DNA from 2 places in the Phytopseudomonas daroniae genome. Region 2 is predicted to be linked to the other one. Evidence: riboswitches for the same ligand, from Rfam matches in the RefSeq annotation. Region 2 holds a riboswitch; the other holds the start of a gene.
What was found. Region 2 has a riboswitch for cobalamin ahead of DNK10_RS16840 (ABC transporter substrate-binding protein). Riboswitches for the same ligand answer to the same signal wherever they lie in the genome.
Positions count from the first base shown of each region.

Region 1: another riboswitch for cobalamin. It lies ahead of DNK10_RS03075 (TonB-dependent receptor domain-containing protein); the one in region 2 lies ahead of DNK10_RS16840 (ABC transporter substrate-binding protein).

Region 1 covers NZ_QJUJ01000001.1:637,784-647,267, reverse strand. The annotation lists gene ribA (GTP cyclohydrolase II) at 163-780, shown strand; gene DNK10_RS03090 (MFS transporter) at 777-1,190, shown strand; gene DNK10_RS03085 (cobalamin-binding protein) at 1,190-1,987, shown strand; gene DNK10_RS03080 (AI-2E family transporter) at 2,083-3,093, shown strand; gene DNK10_RS03075 (TonB-dependent receptor domain-containing protein) at 3,363-5,216, opposite strand; cobalamin riboswitch at 5,310-5,520, opposite strand; gene dxs (1-deoxy-D-xylulose-5-phosphate synthase) at 5,563-7,473, opposite strand; gene ispA ((2E,6E)-farnesyl diphosphate synthase) at 7,600-8,487, opposite strand; gene DNK10_RS03060 (exodeoxyribonuclease VII small subunit) at 8,484-8,726, opposite strand; gene DNK10_RS03055 (DNA topoisomerase III) at 9,094-9,484, shown strand, end outside.
Region 2 covers NZ_QJUJ01000007.1:73,102-82,585, reverse strand. The annotation lists gene DNK10_RS16860 (MFS transporter) at 1-1,058, opposite strand, end outside; gene DNK10_RS16855 (pseudoazurin) at 1,092-1,532, opposite strand; gene DNK10_RS16850 (ABC transporter ATP-binding protein) at 1,548-2,315, opposite strand; gene DNK10_RS16845 (FecCD family ABC transporter permease) at 2,312-3,346, opposite strand; gene DNK10_RS16840 (ABC transporter substrate-binding protein) at 3,343-4,359, opposite strand; cobalamin riboswitch at 4,536-4,731, opposite strand; gene DNK10_RS16835 (type B 50S ribosomal protein L31) at 5,130-5,390, shown strand; gene ykgO (type B 50S ribosomal protein L36) at 5,387-5,542, shown strand; gene DNK10_RS16825 (DUF971 domain-containing protein) at 5,772-6,065, opposite strand; gene DNK10_RS16820 (HEAT repeat domain-containing protein) at 6,062-7,042, opposite strand; gene DNK10_RS16815 (ABC transporter ATP-binding protein) at 7,039-7,893, opposite strand; gene DNK10_RS16810 (ABC transporter permease) at 7,893-8,675, opposite strand; gene DNK10_RS16805 (ABC transporter substrate-binding protein) at 8,726-9,484, opposite strand, start outside.

The sequences.
Region 1 (9,484 bases), on a different contig from region 2:
GCTGCAACGCGGCTCGCGTTGAAACGGCAACAGACCCTAGGCAGCGCATGAGCCGGACGCTCGATCCTTTTGATCGGTAATTCGGCTGACGCGGGTATTGGCGCTGCTGTTACACTATCACCCCTCGCAAATCCGCATCCTTTCCGATACCAGGAGCATCCGGTGCCTGTCGTGTTCGTCGCCGCCTCCCAACTGCCGACCCCGTTCGGCGTGTTCACCATGCATGGCTTTCTCGAGGAGGCCACCGGCAAAGAGCATGTCGCTCTGACCTTCGGTAACGTGGCTGATGGCGAGCCGGTGCTGGGTCGCTTGCATTCCGAATGCCTGACCGGCGATGCGTTGTTCAGCCTGCGCTGTGATTGCGGCTTCCAGCTTGAAGGCGCGCTACGGGCCATCTCCGAAGCCGGCCGGGGCGTGTTGCTCTACCTGCGTCAGGAAGGTCGCGGCATCGGCCTGCTCAACAAGATCCGTGCGTACGAACTGCAGGATGGTGGCGCCGATACCGTCGAAGCCAACGAGCGCCTGGGCTTCGGTGCGGACATGCGCGACTACGCGATCTGTCTACCAATGCTGCAGCATCTGGGTATCTCTTCGCTCAAGCTGATGACCAACAACCCGCGCAAGGTCAAGGCGCTGGGCGACATGGGCATCCCCGTGGCCAATCGTGTGCCGCTGCAGCTTGGGCAGAACCCGCACAACAGCAAATACCTGGCGACCAAAGCCGGCAAGCTCGGGCATATGCTCGGCAAGCTGCACCAGGGCGAGGTCGAGCGGCCTTGACCCGCGCCGCGGTCAAGCGCCGGTTGGCCCTGCTCTGGTGGCGGCAACTGGCACTGACCCTGGCTCCGCTGCTGCTGATCAACTTCGTTTTCGGGGCTGGTCGCCAACCTGGCGTGCTGGCCATGCCGCTGTTCGTCGCAGGGCTGGCCTCGCTGTTCGTCAGCCTGCCGCTATTCGGCGCTTACAAGCGTGCGCTGTTTGCCACCGTCAAGGCGCTGGATACGGCTGACGAGCCTGCTGCCTGGCTGACGTTGGCCGAGCGCCGACGTGCGGCCTTTCTTGGCGCCGGGCTGCCGGCCTGGATCGCCGCCCTGGCGGTATTCGCAGGTCTGGAAGCCGTGCCGCTGGTGTTGCTGGCGCTCGCCAGTGTCGTGCTGCTTTACCTCTATCGAATTCCCAGGCAGCTCTGATGCTGCGCGCTTTACTCGCGTTATTGATGTTGCAGGTGACGGTGTTGTCGGCCGCCGAGCGTGTGGTCAGCCTCGCGCCTTCGTTGAGCGAAATCGTCCTCGAGCTGGATTCCGCCGACCTCCTGGTCGGTGTGCTCGACGGCGGCGAACGCCCAGCAGCACTGGCTCATCTACCTTCAGTCGGGCGTTACGGGCAGTTGGAGATGGAAACCCTGCTGGCCCTGCAACCTGACCTTGTGCTGCTGTGGCCGGGCAGTGTCAGTGCCACTCAGCGCGAGCAACTGCAACGCTTCGGTATTCCTCTGCTGGTGCTGGAACCCCATTCGCTGCACGAACTGGCTCACCAGTTCGTGCAGATCGGCGAGCATCTTGGCCGGGCAGAGGTGGGGCAGCGCCTGCATGAGCGTTTCGTGGCCGGGCTGGATGAGCTGCGTGATCGTTATCGCCGCGAGCGGCCCGTGCCGGTGTTCTATCAGGTGTGGGATGCGCCGTTGTATACCGTGGGTGGCGGGCAGATCATCAGCGATGCCTTGCAGGTTTGCGGTGCGCGCAATGTATTTGCCGATCTGCATTTGCCGGCCCCGCAGGTGAGTGTCGAGGCCGTACTGCAGCGCGACCCTGCGGTGATCATCGCAGGCGACATCAGGCAACTGCAGGCCTGGCGCCGCTGGCCACAGCTCACGGCGGTGCAGCGCGAGCAATTGTGGGGGTTACCGGACAAAGGCCTGGAGCGCGCGAGCTTCCAGATGCTCGATGCGACCGCCAAACTCTGCGAGCTGTTGGCACCCGCTCGGTGATGGCGGTCGCACCGCCTACTGCCGACATGCGATGACGCTGGTAAAGCGCGCTGGCAACTGGCAGATTGGATGCCTTCCCGTTTGTTGCAGATGTTATGAAAGCCCCTGTCTCCCCTTGGTTTTCCCCCGCCAGCGCATTGATCGTTGGCGCCGCGCTACTATTGGTCTTCCCGTTGAAACTGCTGCCGAGTCTGCTGGCCGGTTTGCTGGTGTTCGAACTGGTCAACCGTCTGGCTCGCCCGATGCAACGGATGTTCGCCGGGCATCTCGGGCGCTTGCTGGCTGTCGGTCTGCTCAGCGTGCTGGTGATCGCCGTGCTCGGTCTGGTGTTCGCCGGTAGCTTCTCGCTGGTGATACACGAGCTGAACAACCCGGGGCGGCTGATGGGCAAGTTGTTCGAGGTGATCGACCGTGCCCGCGCCCAGTTGCCGGAGGTGCTGGTGGCCTACCTGCCGGCCAGCGTCGACGACATCCGCATCGCACTGCACGATTGGCTGCGCGGCCATATCAGCGAGCTGCAACTGCTGGGCAAGGGGGCCGTGCACATGTTCGTCACGGTGCTGATCGGCATGATCCTCGGTGCGGTCATTGCCCTGCAGAACGTGCCGGAACCGGGTGAGCTCAAGCCATTGGCCGGTGCCTTGTTGACGCGTGTCGGGCATTTCGTCGAGGCCTTCCGCAACGTGGTGTTCGCGCAGATCAAGATTTCCCTGCTCAATACCGCCTTTACCAGCATTTTCCTGATTGGCGTGTTGCCGCTGTTCGGTGTGCACTTGCCACTGACCAAGACGCTGATCCTGATCACTTTCGTGGCGGGGCTGCTGCCAGTGGTTGGCAACCTGATCTCCAATACGGCGATCTTCGTGGTGGGGTTGTCGATGTCGATCTGGGTGGCGATCGGTGCGCTGGCCTATCTGATCGTCATCCACAAGGTCGAATACTTCCTCAACGCACGCATCGTCGGTGGGCAGATCAAGGCGCGTGCCTGGGAGCTGTTGCTGGTCATGCTGGTGTTCGAAGCGGCGTTCGGCATCGCCGGGCTGGTCGCTGCGCCGGTGTACTACGCCTACCTCAAGAGCGAGCTCAAAGCCCAGGGCTGGGTGTGAGCATGTCGATTGCCTGACTCAGAGCCTGTTCACGATCTTTCGACGAGATTCCACGTGCAAGGACAGCAAAAAGACGCAAGCGGACGCTCACCCCGTAGGGTGGATCGGGGCGCGTAGCTGACGCTCTTTTCATCCACCATTACGATTGCAGAGCGGTGGACGGGTAAAGCGTCGTCCACCCTACGACAGGCCGCTTGCGCCTTATTGCCGCCGATCTATAGGGATACGGGTTCCTGTTTGCCAGGTGCACAAAGATCGTGAACAGACTCTCAGAACGCTGGCGTCCAGGTCAGCGATAGCAGGGCTGTACGGCCCTCCTCACGATACTCGCTGTAATTCGTCACCGGCCAGCTTCCATAACTGTACTGCGTACGGCTGTAACGCTTGTCCAGCAGGTTATCCACCTTCAGGCCGAGTGCCAGTTCTGGCGTGGCCTGCCAACTGCTGCGCAGGCCGAGCAGGCCGTGGCCGGCGATCTCACGCTCATTGGCGGCATCGTCGTAAGTACGGCTGACTGCCTGCCAGGTCGCGCCGAACGACCAGTCGCCAAACTGGCGATCCACATCCAGGCTCAGGGTACGTTTGGCGCGGCGATCGAGTTGCTTGCCCGTGGTGCGATCACGTGGGTCGATCACGCTCAGGCCGAGAGCCGTCTGCCAGCCGAGCAGCTCGTGTTGCAGGCTGCTCTCGAAGCCGTTGATGCGCGCCTTGTCTACGTTTTCGGCAGGCCAGCCATTGATCGCATCGCGCAGGTCGGTGCGGTAGACCGAGGCCTGCAACGTAGTGCGCTCGGCCAGTTGGCTGCGCCACTGCAGTTCGTAGGACTTGGACGTCTCCGGCTGCAGATCCGGATTGCCGCCGTCCGGCCAGTACAGGTCATTGAAGGTTGGCGCGCGAAAGCCTTCGGCGTAGGAGAGGATCAGTTCGTTGCGCGCATCCAGCTTGTAGCCCAGCGCGCCGCTGAAGGTATTGGCGCTGCCGAACTGCTGGTTCTTCTCGTGGCGCAGGCCGAGCTCGGTGAAGAACACTTCGCCGCGGTAGCTGTGCTGAGCGAGCAGCGCATGGTTCCAGCGGCTGTCCTGCGCATGGTCAGTGTTGCTGTTGAGTTGTTCCTGATAGCTTTCTGCACCGACGAGCAGGCTGTTGCCATTGCCCAAATCGAGTGTGTTGAGCCAGGCCAGGCTGTCACGGTAGGTGCTGAACGGGCTGCTGTCGGGAACATCGTCAAAACGCTCGGCGGAGCGGTTCTCGCTGTGGCCCAGTTCCACGCGGCTTTTCCAGTTCGGCAGCAACTGGGCGCTGACGAAGCCCGAGTAGCTGGTGAGCTGGTAGTCGGCATAGGGGTAGGCGCCATCCCAACCCAGGTCATATTCGCTCTCGCCACGTTGATCCAGCACACTGAAACCGGCCTCCAGCTCGTTGCTGAAACGATGGCTGAGGCTGGCGCTGAAAGCGTTGTTGCGATAGGCGTCGCGGTCATGATCCGGCGCCACTCGGGCATAGGTGCGGTTGATGCCGCGCGTGTCATCGGCACTCATGCTGAGGTTGAAGCGGGTGTCTGCGTTGCCGCCGGAGAGGCCGAGACTGCGCTCCCAGGTGTGGTTCGTGCCATAACCGATACGCAGGCGCGGATTGAGCCCCTCGCCAGTGGCCCGACGGGTGAAGATCTGCACCACGCCGCCGATCGCGTCGGCACCATGGATCGCCGAGCGTGAACCGCGTAGTACCTCGACGCGCTCGATCTGTTCGATATTCAGGTATTCCAGTGGGGAGATACCGGCGGACGCCGAGCCGATGCGCTGACCGTCGACCAGTACCAGGCTCTGCGCCGATTTGGTGCCACGGATGTACAGGCCGCTGTTGCTGCCTCTGCCACCGCTACGGGTGACCTGTACGCCGGGAGCGCGGGCCAGCAGATCGAGCACGCTGCTGGGCTGCAAGCGGTCGATATCTTCGCGGGTGAATACCGTGCTGGCGGTACTGCTCTGCTCGCGTGGCTGTACCTCGCGATTGCTGGTGATGACGGTTTCCGAGAGCTTCAGGGCGTCGTCGTAACTGGTGGCCTGGGCCAAAGCCAGGCCGGGAGCCAGAGACGTCGCAAGGATCAGGCGGGACAATTTCACATGTATTTCCTCAAAGGTCGGCAGACTTTCGAGGAGGGCAGAAGCAAGCGCGGCGCAGAAGGCCGTCGCTTGACGGTGATGCCCTCCGCAACACCAGTCGAATCCTGCGAGGCCGGTCTCCGGGCTCTCGACTCAGTCACTCGCCTTCCCGGGAAACCCAGTGGCTGTTGAGCGGCTGTGCAGTACTGCAGTCGATTACCGTTGCGGGGGCAGCGCCGGGATGACTCGCTGGGCGAGGGCACCGGCTTCCCGTTTAACGCCCGACGGCTGATCGTCAGGGCGCACCTTGCAGGATATGAACGCCGCGTACCTTAGTGTGCGCCTGAGTGAATTACAAGCAAGCACCTCAGTCTTTGCTTGAATTTTTCTCAAGAATAGCGAGGCGTTTACGCACGGCCGCTTCGATCCCCGCTTCATCCAGGCCACACTCGGCGAGCATCTGTTCGGGCCTGGCGTGCTCGACATAATTGTCGGGCAGGCCCAGGTGCAGCATCGGTTTGAGCGCGCCACTCTGGGCGAGGAATTCGCTGACGGCGCTGCCGGCGCCGCCCATCACGCTGTTTTCCTCGATGCTCACCAGCAGCTCATGGCTGGCGGCCAGTTCGCTGATCAGGGCTTCGTCCAGGGGCTTGACGAAGCGCATGTCGACCACCGTGGCGTTCAGCGTTTCGCCGACGCGCAGGGCCTCGGCCAGTTGCACGCCGAACACCAGCAGGGCGACGCCGCTGCCCTGGCGACGGATCACGCCTTTACCAATCGGCAGAGCGCTCAGTGCGCGGTCAATCGGCGCATTCGGGCCGCTGCCACGCGGGTAGCGCACCGCTGCCGGGCCGGCGAACTGGTAGCCGGTGGTGAGCATGTGGTGCAGTTCGTTCTCGTCGCTCGGCGTCATGATCAGCATGCCGGGAATGCAACGCAGGTAGGAGAGGTCGAAGCTGCCGGCGTGAGTGGGGCCGTCTTCACCGACCAGGCCGGCGCGGTCGATGGCGAACAGCACGTCGAGGTTCTGCACGGCCACGTCGTGGATCAGTTGATCATAGGCGCGCTGCAGAAACGTCGAGTAGATCGCCACCACCGGCTTGGCGCCTTCACAGGCCATGCCGGCGGCGAGCGTCACCGCGTGTTGTTCGGCGATGGCCACGTCGAAGTAGCGATCCCCGTGGCGCTCGCTGAAGGTCACCAGGTCGGAGCCCTCCTTCATGGCCGGGGTGATGGCCATCAGGCGCTCGTCGCTCGCCGCCATATCGCACAGCCACTGACCGAACACGCTGGAGTACTTCGGCCCGGACGGCTTTTTCGCTTTGGCTGGTGCGTTGATCGGCTCCAGTTTGGTGATCGCGTGGTAGACGATCGGGTCGACCTCGGCGGGCGCGAAGCCCTTGCCCTTCTTGGTGACCACGTGGAGGAACTGCAGGCCTTCCAGGTCGCGCATGTTGCGCAGGGTGGCCAGCAGGGTCGGCAGATCATGGCCGTCGATGGGGCCGATGTAGTTCCAGCCCAGCTCTTCGAACAGCGTGCCGGAGACCAGCATACCTTTGGCGTGCTCTTCGGTCTTGCGGGCGATTTCCCAGGCGCCGGGCAGCTTGGACAGCACTTTCTTGCTGCCTTCGCGCATGTTGGCGTAGGTGCGGCTGGAGAGGATCTTGGCCAGGTAGTTGGACAGGCCGCCGACATTCTTGGAGATCGACATGTCGTTGTCGTTGAGCACCACCAGCATGTTGGCCTTGACGTCTGCCGCATGGTTGAGCGCTTCGAACGCCATGCCGGCAGTCAGGGCGCCGTCGCCGATCACGGCAACCGATTTGCGCTTGCTGCCCTGGCGCTGGGCAGCGATGGCCATGCCCAGTGCGGCGCTGATCGAGGTGCTGGAGTGACCGACGCCAAAGGTGTCGTACTCACTTTCCGAACGACGCGGAAAGGCGGCGATGCCGTCCTTCTGGCGCAGGCTGCTCATGCGCTCGCGGCGGCCGGTGAGGATCTTGTGCGGATAGGCCTGATGGCCGACGTCCCACACCAGGCGGTCGTCCGGGGTATCGAAGACGTAGTGCAGGGCGATGGTCAGTTCGATCACCCCGAGGCCTGCGCCGAAATGCCCGCCGGTCTGACCGACCGTGTAGAGCAGGTACTGGCGCAATTCGTCCGCCAGGGTCTCCAGCTCGGCCTCGCCGAGGCGGCGCAGCTCATCCGGCGTGTTGGCGCGGTCGAGCAGCGGCGTCAGCGGGCGTTCGCGGGGAATCTCGTGGAAAGTCGTCGGCATCAGGCGAGTCGTTATAAGAATTCAAAGAATGGGGCAGTTTACCTGATGCGACGATCCGAGCCCAAGCAGGGCAAGAGCGCGGATCGCCGCAGCGGTCGTGGCAGATGAGACAGCGAGGGCGTGACTTCAGTTGCGCCTTTCGACGATATAGCGAGCCAGTTCGCGCAGTGGCTCGGCGGCGCTGTCGAACGGGTGCAGCGCCTGCAGGGCCTGGTCGCGCAGTTCGCAGGCATAGTGCTTCGCCGCCTCCAGGCCGAGCAGGGCCGGGTAGGTGGGTTTGTCGTTCGCCTGATCCTTGCCCTGGGTCTTGCCCAGGGTGGCGGTATCGCTTTCGACGTCGAGGATGTCGTCCTGCACCTGGAAGGCCAGGCCGATGACGCGAGCGTAGGTGCTCAGGGCCGTCAGCGTGCGTTCATCGGCCCGGCCGCTGGCCAGGGCGCCGAGGCACACGCTGGCTTCGATCAGCGCACCGGTCTTGTGACGGTGCATGACCTCCAGGGCTTGCTGTTGCAGTTGCTGGCCGACCGAGCCGAGGTCGATGGCCTGACCGCCAACCATGCCCGCCGGGCCTGCGGCGTTGGCCAATGCGCTGAACATGGCCAGGCGAACATCGGCGCTCTGCGGGTTGCGCTGCTCGTCGGCCAGCACCGCGAAAGCCAGGCTCTGCAGGCCGTCGCCGGCGAGGATCGCCGTCGCCTCGTCGAAGGCCTTGTGGGTGGTCGGCTGCCCGCGGCGCAGGTCGTCATCGTCCATGGCCGGCAGGTCGTCGTGTACCAGGGAGTAAGCGTGGATCAGCTCCACCGCGCAGGCCGCACCATCGGCTTGCCGGATATCCCCACCCAGGGCTTCGCAGGCGGCGTAGGCGAGTAGCGGGCGAATGCGTTTGCCGCCGTTGAACACGCTGTAGCGCATGGCCGCATAGAGGCGCTCGAGCTCGGTACGCGGTGCTGCGAACAGCAGCTCCAGAGCCGCGTCGACCTGCTTCTGGCAGCGGGCCTGGTACGTGGTGATCATATCGGTTCGTCCGTTTCGAACGGCGCCGCTTCCAGTTCGCCATCGCGCTCCAGGAGGATCTGTACTTTCTGCTCGGCCTGGGTCAGCGACGCCTGGCAGTCACGGGTCAGGCGGATGCCCTGTTCGAAGGCGCTCAGCGACTCCTCCAGCGACAGTTCGCCGTTCTCCAGGCGTTCGACCAGGGTTTGCAGGTCGGTGAGGGACTGCTCGAAATCGAGCGAGGCTTTCTTACGGGCCATGGCGGGAATTCTCAGGCGGGGTTCGCGGTTCGGCGCGACATTAGGATTTGTTCTCGATTCAGCACCAGCCGCGTTGCGGCGAAAAAACTCGCCAACACGGCAGGCAGGCCAAGAGCAGTGCGTGGCGAGATTTTACGCGCAACCCTCCGGGTCGGGCTCATTTTGTCGCGAATGCCGCGTTGCTCGCCACTCATTTGGCGCAACCAGACTTCGCGGCTCGCGATAAAGCGCGCTCTGGCATCGTCATGCTCAATCGGGAGCAGACCCTAGCAGAGCCCCTGCCTATGGGCAAATCAGTGCGGGCGTAGCTGGATTGTATGGATATACAGTATTCTGGCGCCTGTTCATTCGAGCGTGCCGATGTCTCATGCGTCTGTTTCTCTGCGAAAAGCCCTCTCAAGCCAAGGATATCGCCAGTGTGCTCGGTGCCACACGGCGTGGCGATGGCTGCTGGCTGGGCAACGGGGTGACGGTTACCTGGTGCATCGGCCATCTCCTGGAAACCGCGCCGCCGGATGCCTACGACGCGCGCTACAAACGCTGGGTGCTGGACGACCTGCCCATCGTGCCGCAGCAGTGGAAGATGCGCGTAAAACCCAAGACCGCCGCGCAGTTCAAGGCGGTCAAGCGGCTGCTGGGTGAGGCCGCGGAGTTGGTGATCGCCACCGACGCGGATCGTGAGGGCGAGATGATCGCTCGCGAGTTGCTCGACCACTGCCGCTACCGCGGGCCCATCCAGCGCCTGTGGCTGTCGGCGC
Region 2 (9,484 bases):
CCGACACCGGCGAAGAAACCGTAATAGGCGGCCAACTGGCCGCGGCGTGCGTAGTACGGCACGTGGGCCGAGAGCAGCGGCAGCACCAGCAGGCTGCCAAGGCTGAGCAAGGCCGCCATCAGCAGAACGGCCCATTGCGGACTCAGCAGACTCGCCAGAGGCTCGGCCAGCAGACAGTAACTGGCGGCCATCAATGCCAACCCGAGGCCCATGCCCTGCCCCTCGCTGAGCCAGCGCTGGCGCAGCGCGCTGATCGGCATCTGCAGCAGCACGCCGACCAGCGCGGTGATCACGAATACCCGGGTGATCCACGCCTGACCGCCGCCGTGAGCGTGACTGTAGGCCGGGATCGCCAGATACAGCGGGTGGAACAGCAGCGGATAGGCCGCGGCCAGCAAGGCGAAACGCTGGAACGGCCCCTGCCGCAGCATCTCCAGACACTGGCGCAGCATGGTCACCGGCTCATCGCCCGATACCAGCGCCTTGGTCGGCAGGAAGCGCCACTGCACCAGCGTCATCAGCAGAAACAGCCCGGCCGCCACACTGCCGGATACCGCGAAGTCGATGCCGATCAGCAGCAAGCCCGCCAGCGGCCCAAGCAACATGCCGGCGGTGCTGGCCATGTTCTGCAAGGCAAACGCCCGCTTACGCTGTTGTACGTCCTGGCACTCGTCGGCCAGGTAGGCCTGGGCGCAAGGCGTGAACAGAGCGCCGGCAAAGCCACTGACGCAGGCAGCCAGCAACAGCACCGCCAGGCTTTCCGAGAAGCCGAGCACGGCAAAACCCACGCAACGCACCAGACAGCCGATGAGGATGGCGCGCCGGTAGCCGATCCGGTCACCCAACAACCCACCGAACAGGAACAGCCCCTGCTGGCTGAACACCCGGATGCCGAGCACCAGGCCTACTGCCCAACCGGCCAGCCCAAGGGTGTCACTGAGGTGACCGGCGAGGTACGGCACCAGCATGTAGAAGCCGAAGTTGAAGGCCAGGCTGTTGAGCACCAGTACCCGCGCCGCGGGGGACAGGCTGGCGAAGGTGTTCAACACTCGGCTCATGGTTGCTGACCGCTCATGACTGGCTCATCGAGTTCAAGGTAGCTGGGTCGCACGCTGGACGATCCGTTCGAAGCGCTGCTTGGCCCGCGCCGGCAGCGATGCCGGAATCTGCGCCTCACTGGCTGGCTGGGCGCCGACCTGGATGAGCATGACCATGCCCATGGCCAGGTGCGGAATGCACTGGATGCCATACAGGCCGGCCTCGCTGAAGGTCACCTCGATCTCTTCGTTGATCTTGCCCTTGAACGGCTCGGCGCCCTGCGGCAGGAAACCGGGGATGCTCGCAGCGTTATGGGTCGGGTGGGTGGCGATGAACTTCACGCTGTCGCCAGGGGCGATGGCCAGGAAATCGGGCTCATAGACCATCGAGCCGGACTCTCCGCGGTTGAGCATCTTGACCTCATGGGTTTCGGCCAGCGCCGGAGTCACGAACAGAAGAGTAGCGAGCAAAGTGAAAAACGGGGAAACGCGCATAGCGAACGACTCGTATCAGATAGGTTGAAAGCGCAGCACCCGGGCCCCGTCTTCAGGGTCGACCAGGTAGCGGGCGCGTACGCCGAAGGTGTCGCGTAAGCGCTCGGTCGTCAGCACCTCGGCCGGAGCGCCCAGCGCCACCAGGCGACCACGTTGCATGACCCCGAGGCGGTCGCATTCCAGCGCCTGGTTGAGGTCGTGCAAGGCGATCAGCGTGGTCACCGGCAGCGTGCGTACCAGGTTGAGAATCGACAGCTGATGCTGGATATCCAAATGGTTGGTGGGCTCGTCGAGCAGCAGGATCTGCGGTTTCTGCGCCAAGGCCCGGGCAATGTGCACGCGCTGACGTTCGCCGCCGGAAAGCGTGCTCCAGGCACGTTCCGGCATTTCGGCCATGTCCACATCGGCCAGGGCCTGGACGACGATCCGTTCATCCTCGGCCGACCAGGGCTGCAAGGCCGACAGCCAGGGCGTGCGGCCCAGCTCCACGGCATCGCGCGCGGTCACCGCGTCGGCGGTCTCGGCCTGCTGCTCGACGAAGGCCAACTGCCGGGCCACTTCGCGGCGGCTCAGGCTCGCCAGCGGCCTGCCCTGCAGCCGCACCTGCCCAGTGCCGGGCACGCGAATGCCGGACAGCAGCTTGAGCAGGGTCGACTTGCCGGAACCGTTGGGGCCGATCAGGCCGAGTGTCTCGCCCTGACGCAGCTGCAGATCGACGCCGGCGACAATGGCGCGCCCTTTCACCGACCAGCCCAGATCGCTGCACTGCAGCACCGTGCTCATCGCGCTCGCCTCCCACGCACCAGGATCACTGCAAAGGCCGGCGCGCCGATCAGCGCGGTCACCACACCGATGGGCAGCACCTGGCCCTTGATCACGGTACGCGACAGCACATCGGCGGCAATCAGGAATATCGCGCCGATCAGGGCACTGACCGGCACCAGCCGACCATGACGCACGCCAACCAGTAAACGCGCGGCATGGGGAATCACCAGGCCGACGAAACCGATGGAGCCGACGATCGACACCATCACCGCGGTGACCAGCGCCGCGCTGGCGATCAGCGTGGCCTGCACCCGGCGTACCGGCACACCGAGGGATGCCGCCGATTCGGCGCCGAAGGTGAAGGCATCCAGCGCCCGGGTATGCCAGGCCACCAGCAACACACCGGCCAGGGCCACGGGCACGGCCAGCGCCACGTCGTGCCAATTGACTCCGCTGAGGTTACCGAGCAACCAGAACATGATGCCGCGGGCCTGCTCGGCGCTGGCTGATTTGGTGATCAGCAGCGAGGTCACGGCGTTGAACAGCTGGGAACCGGCGATACCGGCGAGAATGATCTGCCCAGTGCCATTCATGGCGCCGCCACCGGCAGCGCGGGCCAACAGCGCGACCAGGCTGAAGGCGGCGATGGCGCCGATAAAGGCGCCCATGGACAGCGACAGCATCCCCGCGCCCAGCCCCAGCAGCGCTACCGAAACCGCGCCGGTGGAGGCCCCTGCGGAAATCCCGAGCAGATAAGGATCGGCCAACGGATTGCGCAGCAGCGCCTGCAGTACCACGCCGGATACCGCCAGTCCGGCGCCACAGCAGGCCGCGACCAGGGCGCGGGTCAGGCGGTAGTTCCAGACGATGCCCTGGTCGATCGGATCGAGCACGAAGCCAGTGCCGAACAGCTTGTTGGCCAACACCTGGAACACTACCGATAGCGCAATCGGCGTTTCGCCCAGCGCCACACCGGCGACCACCGCCACGGCCAGCAACAGCAGGCAAATGAGCGTCAGCAGGAACAGGTGAGTACCGCGAGCCATCATTTCTGGATATCGAACCCGTCAACGGCCTTGGCCAGGGTTTCGATGCCGGCGATCATGCGCAGCGAAGCCTGCATGCCGTCGGCATCGAGGATCACGATACGGCCGTTCTTCACTGCATCCATGTGCTTGGCCACCGGATCGTTGCGCAGGAACTCGAGCTTCTTCTCCACATCGTCAGCCGGGAAACGGCGGCGATCCATGCGCGCCAGCACCAGCACGGTCGGGTTGGCCTTGGCCAGGGTTTCCCAGCCCACGGTTGGCCACTCCTCGCTGGACTCGACCACATTGCGCAGGCCCAGGGATTTCATCATGTAGTCAGCGACGCCCTTCTGCCCGGCCATGTAGGGATCGAGATCCAGGTCGGCGCTGGAGAACCAGAACGCAGCGGAGATCTGCCTGGCCTGGCGCTGCTCGGCATTTGCAACCGCCTTGCCGAGTCGCTCCTGCAGGCTGCTGACCAGCTTGTCGCCTTCATCCTGCACATCGAAGATTTGCGCCAGTTGCTGGATGCTCTTGTACAGGCTGTCGATCTGGAACGGCTGCAGGCGAGTGCCGTCGGCACCGACCAGGTTATCCTTGCCTTCGCAGTCGGATGGCAGGATGTAAGTCGGGATCTTCAGCTCGTGGAACTGCTCGCGGGTAGCAACCACGCCCTGCTCGCCGACCATCCACTCGAACTGCACGGCCACCAGGCCAGGACGCTTGCTGATCACCGACTCGAAGCTCGGGTCGTTGTCGGCCAGGCGCTCGACCTTGTCGTTCTGCGCCTCGAACTCGGGCAGTACGTTGCTGAACCAAAGAGAAGTACCAGCCAGATGCTCGCCAACCCCCAAAGAATAGAGGATCTCGGTGCCGGCCTGGCCGATGGTCACGGTGTTGTTCGGCGCAGCGGCGAAGCTCAGCGCATGGCCACAGTTGTCGATAGTCAGCGGGTATTGGGTCGGGCTGGCGGCCAGCGCCATGGAAGACAGGCCAAGGGCGGCGGTGAAAACGGCGAAACGAGACACGAGCATGCGGGTGATCTCCAAAACAACGAATACGCATAAACGGCAGTGCGCAGGCTGGAGAACACATCACGCCAAGCGGCCATGGCCACACCTGTCCCTTACGGAAGGTGATTACGGATGCCCCTCCCGGACACCCCGCCGGCTGGTTCGATTGCAGCGCCCGACCACCGCTGCGTCGCAGCTGATCAGACCCTATGCCGGCAGGTCTCCTGACTAGTACGTCGACGCACTGCTGCGGCCTTCCCGGAATCGCTTCCAGTGACACGAATGCAGCCATGCTCGGTACCTACAGTTGCGGGGGCAGTTCCGTTTCGCCACATGAGGTGGCGTCGGATTCCCTATTGATTCCTCGCGGAAACCGGCGGCGGCATCTTAAACGATCGAGTCACGTCACGGCAGCGCCATTTACCGCGGGTTGTTGCTGCCTTTCCCGGTAGCACGGGAAAAATAGCGGGCGGCAAACGGATAACGTAGTGAAACTCCTTGTCGCCATTATTGTTATATTATAACAATAATGCAACGCGTTTATCGCGCCCGGCTCAACTGCTAGACAAGCCACCGTCCGGGATAAGGCGCAAGCGGACGGTCGTAGGATGGGTGAAACCCATCGGAAATTGATGGGTTTCACCCATCCTACGGGCTGGTGGATGAAAAGAGCGTCATCCACCCTACATCTGCTTGCGCCTTGTAGCAGGCACTGAAGATTCCGCTTGAAATGAGAAGCAAAATCAATAAACTGATAAATGTTATTTTATAACATATTAATTGGAGTTCCCATGAAACCCGGCATCCATCCCGATTACCGCCCCGTGCTGTTCCACGACGTCTCGGCCGACGCCTACTGGCTGATCGGCTCCACGGTGAGCACCGACAAGACCCGCGAGCACAGCGATGGCAACACCTATCCCTATGTCGCACTGGATGTGTCCAGCGCCTCGCACCCGATCTACACCGGACAGCAACGCCAGACCAAGAGCGAGGGCCGAGTGGCCGGCTTCAACAAGCGCTTCGCCGGATTCGCTGGAGCCCGCTCATGAAAGTCGTCGCCTCGCTGAAACAGGCCAAGCTGCGCCATCGCGACTGCCAGATCGTCAAGCGCCGCGGGCGTATCTACGTGATCTGCAAGACCGAGCCGCGCTTCAAGTGCGTGCAGGGGCGGCCCAAACCGCAGCGCAAGAACAAGGGATAAATGGCTTGAATCACCAACCCCGGCGCGAAACGATCGCCTCGGGGGCGAGGCTCCTACATCGCGTGAAAATCCTCACCTACACTATCGAGGTGCCTGCGAGATCGGCGTCCGACGCCAAATCGTGTAGGAGCGTCGCCCCCGGCGCGAAGCGATCGCTGCCGTCCAGCAGGATTAGTGTCGTAACAATCGGGCAATGCCAGGCACATACCCGCCCTGGAAAATAACCAACTCAACTCACCACGCCTCCCAACTCACGCAGGTAACTCCACGGATAGATGCCGCGGTCGTGGCCGTCATCGAATACCAGCTGCACGCCATAGCCCTGAGCATGGATTGCTGTAATCCGCACTCCGTCAGGTGCCACGTCGATACGCTGTGCCAGGCGTGCCGCCCTGCATTTCGAGCACGGACACCCGGCACGCAAGCGCTCATGACTGAGCACCTGCACCTGCCCTTCCCCCCAGTCGACGGTCAGTCTCGATTGCGTGGCGCTGTTGCGTAACGCGACGGGCGCCTGGCTCATGGATTGGGCAGACGCAACTGGCCGATGGCAATGCGCACCGCCTTGCGCACTTCCGGGTCGGCATCGTGCTCGACAGACTGCAGCGCTGGCAGTGCCTGTGCGTCGCCCAACTCCCCAAGGGCCAGCGCGGATTCCTTGCGCAGGTTGCTGATAGCGTGCCCCAGCAGTTCCACCAGCGCGTCGCGCGCCGCGGCGAACCGCAAACGCCCGAGCGAGCGCACGGCACGCAGCCGCACCTGCCAGTAGCTGTCGCTCAGCGCCTCGAGCAGCGCAGGGCCGGCACCCGCCTGGCCAACCTTGCCAAGCGTGGTTGCCGCCTCCTCGCGCACCTGCCATTCACGATCCTTCAGGGCCGTCTGCAAAGCCGGCAGCACGCTGTCATCGCTGGCCAGACCCAGGGCGCCAGTTGCGGCGCGGCGTACTTCGGTATCGGCATCGTCGCTGGCCAGGCGCGCCAGTTGCGGCAAGGCATCGGTCTGCTTCAACCAACCGAGGATGCCCACCGCTTCACGACGCACGAACGCGTCGCTGTCCTGCAGGGCGGCGATGGCCGTAGGTACGCTGTCGATCAGGCGCAACTCGCGCAGAGCACGCAAGGCACTGGCACGTACGAACGCATCGGCATGCTCGGCCCAGGGCAGCACCACACGGCCGGCGTCGGCCGTCTTCAGCTCGCTGAGGCTCTGCGCTGCCGCGCCACGCACACGGGCGTCAGCGTCGGTCAGCGCGGCGCACAGGCCGCTCACCACCTCGGGCTCTTCCCAGGCCTCCAGCAGGCGCGCCGCTTCGGCGCGCACATCCGCGGATGAATCCCGGGTCAGGGCGTGAGTCAGCCAGGGCAAGGCTTCTGGTTCTTCCAGATCGGCCAGTTCGATCAGGGCGATACGCCGCACGCCGGCGTCCTCATCCTCCAGACGTGGTAGCAGGTCGAGAATGTCGGGGTTATCGGTGCTCATATCGGTGTTCGGGTCGGTCATAGGGCAACTCGCAATGGCGGATGATCGGTGGGCAGCCCGAGCGGCGTCAGACGTGGCAGCTCGCGGCCTTCTTCATGGCGCAGCAGCTCCAGGCAGTGACGCTTGAGCTGCGCGAACTCCGGGGTGGTCAACAGGCCCGCATGCCGCGGACGGCGGAAATCCAGGCGCAGGTCTTCGATGAAACGTCCCGGTCGCGGGCTCATCACCAGGATGCGGTCGGCGAGGAACAGGGCTTCGTCGATGTCATGGGTGACGAACACCACGGTGGTGCGCACCCGCCCCCAGATATCCAGCAGCAGCTCCTGCATCTTGCTGCGCGTTTGCGCATCCAGGGCGCCGAAGGGCTCGTCCATCAGCAGCAGACGTGGGCGGTTGATCAGCACCCGGGCGATTTCCGCACGCTGCTGCATGCCACCGGACAGTTGATTGGGCCAACGGGCGGCGAAGTCCTGCAAGCCGACCAGGCTGAGAAACTCGCGGGCCTGGTGGTGCCGCTGCGCCTTGCCGATGCCCTGCATCTTCAGGCCGAAGGCGACGTTGTCGAGCACGCTGCGCCAGGGCAACAGGGTGTGATGCTGGAACACCATGCCGCGCTGCGGCGACGGCCCCTCCACCGCCTGGCCATCGACCCGCAAGGTGCCGGCGCTGGGCGTCAGGTGCCCGGCCAGGGCGCCAAGCAGGGTCGACTTGCCACAACCGGACGGGCCGAGAATGCACACGAACTCGCCAGCGGCGATGGAGAAATCCAGCGACTGCACGGCTTCGAACGCCTGGGCGCCCTCGCCCAGGCTGATGGTCAGTTTTTCTATATCGATGCGCCCGGCCGACAGGCCCGTTTCATGGATAGTCATCAGCGACGCCCTCCCGTGCGATACCAGGGGGTCAGCAGGCTGCCGAGTCGCTTGACCAACAGGCTGCTGCCCATGCCGAGCACGCCGATCAACAGCATGCCGACGATGATGTCCGGGTAGTTCTGGATGGTGTAGGACTCCCAGGTGTAGTAACCGATACCGAATTGCCCGGAGATCATTTCAGCAGTGACCAGGCAGAACCAGGACGTGCCCATGCCAATCGCCAGGCCGGTGACGATGCTTGGCGCCGCCCCCGGCAGGATCACCTCGCGCAGGATCGCCAGGCGCCCGGCACCAAGGCTGCGGGCGGAAGCGATCAACCGTGCGTCGACGCCCTCCACGCCGTGCACGGTATTGAGCAATACCGGAAACAGCGCACCGGTGAAGGTGATGAAGATCATCGACAGTTCCGACGAGGGAAACATCAGGATCGCCAGGGGAATCCAGGCCACGGCGGGAATCGGCCGTAGCACTTCCAGCGGTGGCAGCAGGCTGTCTTCGGCCCAGCGCGAACGGCCGATGGCGATGCCCAGGGTGATACCCAGCACGGCAGCGATCAGGTAGCCGGTGAATACCCGGCCCAGGCTGGCGCCGACATGATCCCAGAGTCTGCTGGATTCGATCAGCGCGATGGCGGCGTCAACCACCGACGCTGGGGTGGGCACATAGATGAAGGTGAGCAGGCCCAGATCCAGGCGCGAGCGGGTCGCCACCTGCCAGAACAGCAGGCAGAGCGCCAACGAAGCCAGGCGCAACGGCCAACGGTGTAATGAAGTCATCATCAGGCTCCTGTGAGGCGCTGCGCCACGCGAGGCATGGCGCAGCGGGCCGATCAGCGTGCCGCCAGCAGGCTCTGGTTGGCGCTACCGAAGTCCAGGGCTTCACCGCCGTGGGCCTTGGCATAGGCCTCGGCCTGACCCTTGAGCAGGAAGGCGCTCAACTCGCCCTTGCCATTGCGTACGAACCAGGCCTGGTTGGCCAGCAGCTTGATGCCACTGTCGCTGGCCTGGGCGTAGATGGCGCGGATGTCCTTGCCCTCCTCTTCGAGTTGCGCCAGCGCCTTGAACGCCGCTTCCGGGGATGCGTAGTGGCGCACCTTGTCCTCGCCACGCACCCAGATCTGCGCCAGGCGCTTGAAGTCGCTGATCGGCTTGCCGGTCACCGCATCGTTGGCCTTGAGCGGCAGTTGCGCGTAGTCGGCCAGGGCCTTGGCATAGTCACGCCCCTCGGCCTTGAAGGCGGCCTTGATGTACTGGTCGTCGACGAACCGCTCGACGTTCAGGCCGCGGTCGGTCTTTTTCAGCAGCTTGAGGGTGTCGATGGAGGTGGCGACGGCCTGGCGGTACTCGGGCTTCCAGGTCAGGTCGCGGGTCTGCAAACCAAGTGGGCCATGGAACAGGTAGTTCACCTCGGCCTCGATGCCGGTGACCTTCTCGATCAGCTCGCTGTACTTCTCCGGTTCGGCAGCGATCAGGCGATCCGCTTCCAGGCCGGCACGCAGATAGGCGGTGACGATCTCCGGATACTGCTTGGCATAGGCCGCATCCACCAGGGCACCGTGGAAGGTTGGCGTGTCGGCCTGGGAGCCATC